One region of the Bradyrhizobium sp. B039 genome, then DNA from elsewhere that is predicted to be linked to it. Evidence: riboswitches for the same ligand, from Rfam matches in the RefSeq annotation. Region 1 holds a riboswitch; the other holds the start of a gene.

Evidence for each region. Region 1 has a riboswitch for ZMP and ZTP ahead of purH (bifunctional phosphoribosylaminoimidazolecarboxamide formyltransferase/IMP cyclohydrolase). Riboswitches for the same ligand answer to the same signal wherever they lie in the genome.
Region 2: linked by a shared signal. The riboswitch ahead of glyA (serine hydroxymethyltransferase) and the one ahead of purH (bifunctional phosphoribosylaminoimidazolecarboxamide formyltransferase/IMP cyclohydrolase) in region 1 are both predicted to bind ZMP and ZTP.

The regions. Positions count from the first base shown of each region.
Region 1 is NZ_CP152416.1:65,688-67,883, reverse strand. It holds gene AAFG50_RS00325 (heparinase II/III family protein) at 1-1,007, shown strand, start outside; ZMP/ZTP riboswitch at 1,067-1,149, shown strand; gene purH (bifunctional phosphoribosylaminoimidazolecarboxamide formyltransferase/IMP cyclohydrolase) at 1,175-2,196, shown strand, end outside.
Region 2 is NZ_CP152416.1:6,175,854-6,178,049, reverse strand. It holds gene AAFG50_RS29425 (xanthine dehydrogenase family protein molybdopterin-binding subunit) at 1-286, shown strand, start outside; gene AAFG50_RS29420 (cytochrome c) at 412-861, shown strand; ZMP/ZTP riboswitch at 1,057-1,142, shown strand; gene glyA (serine hydroxymethyltransferase) at 1,177-2,196, shown strand, end outside.

The sequences.
Region 1 (2,196 bases):
GGCAGACCTTTGCCGCGCGCAACATCGCGCCGCCGCCGGCGCTGCTCAACGCGATCGACCGCATGATGCCGATGCTGCGCTTCTTTCGGCACGGCGACGGCAATTTCGCGCTGTTCAACGGCATGAGCGCAACGCCCTCGGACCTGCTCGCCACGCTGCTCGCCTATGACGACACCCACGGCGCGCCAATGGCGAACATGCCGCATACCGGCTTCCAGCGCCTCGATGCCGGCCAGACCACACTGATCATCGACACCGGGCCGCCACCGCCGGCCGGCGTCAGCCACGACGCCCATGCCGGCTGCCTGTCGTTCGAATTGTCCTCCGGCATCAGCCGCATCGTCACCAATTGCGGGATGCCGACCACGGGCCGCGACAATTGGCGGCCGTTCGCGCGCAGCACGGCGGCGCATTCGACGCTGACCTATCACGACACCTCTTCATGCCAGTTCGTGGAGATGTCGGCGATGAAGCGGCTGTTGCATGGCTCGCCCGTCACCAGCGGCCCGGTCGAGGTCGAGAGCTATCGCGAGGTCGTTCAGAACGGCACGCTGCTCACGACGTCGCATGACGGCTATCTCGCCAAATTCGGCGCGATCCATCGCCGCGTCCTGATGATCGCCAATGACGGCGCGCGCATCGACGGCGAGGACACGCTGTCGCCGCCGCAAGGCGGACGTTTCAAGGGTGCGGATGCCGATTTCGCGGTCCGCTTCCATCTGCATCCGGCGGTGAAGGCGAGCCGGCTGTCGGATGCCCGCGGCGTCATGCTGGTGCTGCCGAACCGCGACGTCTGGACCTTCGAGGCGCTCGACGACAAGGTCGATCTCGAGGACAGCGTGTTCCTGGCCGGCAATGACGGCCCGCGCCGCACCGCGCAGATCGTGGTCCGGCAGGATGCCCGCCAGGCGCCCTCGCTCCGCTGGAGCTTTGTCCGCTCCACCGCTTCGCCCGCTGTCACCAATGCCCGCCGCAACGCCCGCCGCGAGCCGGAACTTCCGCTGTAAATGCGCACGATTCGGCCCCATCTCATCGTTGTGAAAACGGCCGAAAGCTGCTATCGAGCGCTCGCTCGCGCGACTGGCGACCTTGGATGGAGCACCATCGGGAAGCGCGGGACTTAAGACGCCGCGCGCCTGGGCATAGACACTCCTTAAGACAGAGGATCTTGCTCATGACTGACCATCCCCGCCGCGTCACCCGTGCCCTGCTTTCCGTCTCCGACAAGACCGGCCTGATCGAATTCGCCAAGGCGCTTGCCGCCCATGACGTCGAACTGGTTTCGACCGGCGGCACCGCCAAGGCGATCGCCGCGGCCGGCCTCAAGGTGAAGGACGTTTCCGAGCTGACCGGCTTCCCCGAGATGATGGACGGCCGCGTCAAGACGCTTCATCCGAAGGTGCATGGCGGCCTGCTCGCGATCCGCGACAACAAGGACCATGCGGATGCGATGAAGGCGCACGGCATCGCGCCGATCGATCTGCTCGTCGTCAATCTCTATCCGTTCGAGGCGACCGTAGACAAAGGCGCGGGCTTCGAGGATTGCATCGAGAACATCGACATCGGCGGCCCCGCGATGATCCGCGCCGCCGCCAAGAACCATGACGACGTCGCCGTGGTGGTCGAGGCCGAGGACTACAAGGCGGTGCTCGACGAGCTCGCCGCCAACAAGGGCGCAACCACGCTGAAGCTGCGCCGGCGGCTTGCCGCGAAGGCCTATGCGCGCACCGCGGCCTACGACGCCGCGATCTCGAACTGGTTCAACCGGCAGCTCGAGATCGACGCACCTGATTTCCGCGCCTTCGGCGGCAAATTGATCCAGTCGCTGCGCTACGGCGAGAACCCGCACCAGACCGCGGCATTCTATGCGACTCCCGACAAGCGCCCGGGCGTCTCGACCGCACGGCAGCTGCAGGGCAAGGAGCTCTCCTACAACAACATCAACGACACCGATGCGGCATACGAGTGCATCGGCGAGTTTGACGCCAAGCGCACCGCGGCCTGCGTCATCGTCAAGCACGCCAATCCCTGCGGCGTCGCTGAGGGCTCCGACCTCGTCAGCGCCTATCGCAAAGCGCTCGCCTGCGATTCGACCTCGGCGTTCGGCGGCATCATCGCGATGAACCGCGCGCTCGACGCCGACACCGCGCGCGAGATCACGAAGATCTTCACCGAGGTGATCATCGCGCCCGACGC
Region 2 (2,196 bases), 2.8 Mb from region 1:
CGGTGACGGCCAGCTGATCACCGCGACCTTCATGGACTACGCGCTGCCGCGGGCGGCTGATGGTCCGGACTTCGTGTTCGAGACCGCCAACGTTCCATGCAAGACCAATCCCATGGGCGTGAAGGGGGCGGGCGAGGCCGGCGCGATCGGCTCCTGTCCGGCCGTCGTCAACGCCATCGTCGACGGGCTCTGGCGCGAGTACAAGATCGACCACATCGACATGCCGGCGACCCCGGAACGGGTGTGGATCGCCATCAGCGAGCACCGTCGCCGTCACAGCCTGTAAGCCACAATCCTGCCGCGCGGGAATAAACGCCCCGCGCGGGGTTCTATCCATGGATGGATCGCGACTCCCGTGAAGCGGGTGGAGGGTCCAATCCCAAGGCATTTGCGAGTCGGAGAAACTAACCAATGAAACGGACGATGATTGTCGTGACGACCCTGCTATTGGGCGCGGGCGCCGTGATGGCGCAGCAGGAGGTCGCGGTTCAACAGGATAATCTGATGCGCTCGCAGGCCAAGAGCCTCTATACGGTCATCCTGAAGATGACCAAGGGCGATATCCCCTACGACCAGAAGGCCGCCGACGAGGCGATCGCCAATCTCGAGACCGACGTCGCCAAGATCGCCAAGACCTTCGAGGTCAATCCCAAGCAGGACGTGGTGAACGCGACCTATGGGGCCTCGCCGAAGGTCTGGAAGAACAAGGCCGATTTCGACTCCAAGATCCCGCCGGTGCAGAAGGCGATCGCGCAGGTCAAGGGCAAGATCACCGACGTCGCGAGCCTCAAGGCCGCCTATACCGCGATCAACGATCGTTGCACCGACTGCCACGAGACGTATCGGCTGAAGTTGAAGTAGCCACCTCACTTTTTTCCACGCTCGACCTCGAAGCCCGGATGAGCGCAGCGATATCCGGGAAGGTGACCCCGCATGTCGCTTCGCTCATGCGGCTCCGAGCGTTGCCTCAACCGGCACGGCCTGCGGGAACCGGTAGTTGCTGCAGGTCCGCAGGTCGGCTAAGCTTTACTTTACGAAGAGTCTCCGTGCTCATTCGTCCTATCGCGCGACTGGCGAGCTAACGTGGAATCGACCACGGTGAAGCGCGAAGGGTTCCGACGCCGATCGCCTGGGCAACCAATCTGCTGGAAAAACAGCGTGTTGAGGAGCCCGAGCATGCCGTCGTTTCGCAACGAACTGTCCATCAACGATCAAGAGATCGCCGCCGCCCTTGCGGGGGAAGAGCGCCGCCAACAGGACGGCGTCGAACTGATTCCGTCCGAGAATTACACCTACCCGGAGGTGCTTGAGCTGCTCGGATCGGTCTTCACCAATAAATATTCCGAGGGATATCCGGGACGCAGATACTACGGCGGCCAGCAGTATACGGACGAAATCGAGCGCCTCGCACGCGAGCGCGCTTGCTCGCTTTTTCGTGCCGAGCACGCCAACGTTCAGCCTCTTTCCGGATCACCGATGAATCAGGCCGTCTATCTCGGCCTGTTGGAGCCCGGCGACACCATTCTCGCCATGGACCTGTCCCATGGCGGTCATCTCACCCACGGCGCGCCGGTGTCCCACATGGGGCGTTTGTTCAACTTCATTCGCTACAAGACGGCTCCGTCAAACGGCGGCGCGATAGATTTCGACGAATTGCGCGCGATTGCGCGTGAAGCGCGTCCGAAGATGGTGTTGTGCGGTTACAGCTCCTATCCGCGCGACCTGGACTATGCGGCATTCAAGAGTATTGCCGACGAAGTTGGCGCGCTCACGATGGCTGACGTGAGCCACTATGGCGGATTGGTTGCCGCGAATGTCATGCGCAATCCGCTTGATGCCGGCTTCGACGTCATGACGACGACATCCCACAAGACACTGCGCGGCCCCCGGGGCGGGATCATCCTGTGCCGGAAAGAAAATGCCGGTCGGATCGATGCTTCCGTATTTCCCGGTTTGCAGGGCGGACCTCACATGAACGTCGTGGCCGGGATTGCCGTGACGCTCAAGAAGGCGGCGACCTCGGATTTCCAGGTTTACGCGCGGCAGGTTTTGCGCAACGCGAAGGTTCTTGCCGGCGCGCTGATGGAGCGCGGGATGAAGCTGGTCACGGACGGAACGGACAATCACATGATGGTCGTCGATACGGCAGCGTCCGTCGGACTGGACGGGCGGGCCGCCGAGGATGTGCTTGATGCC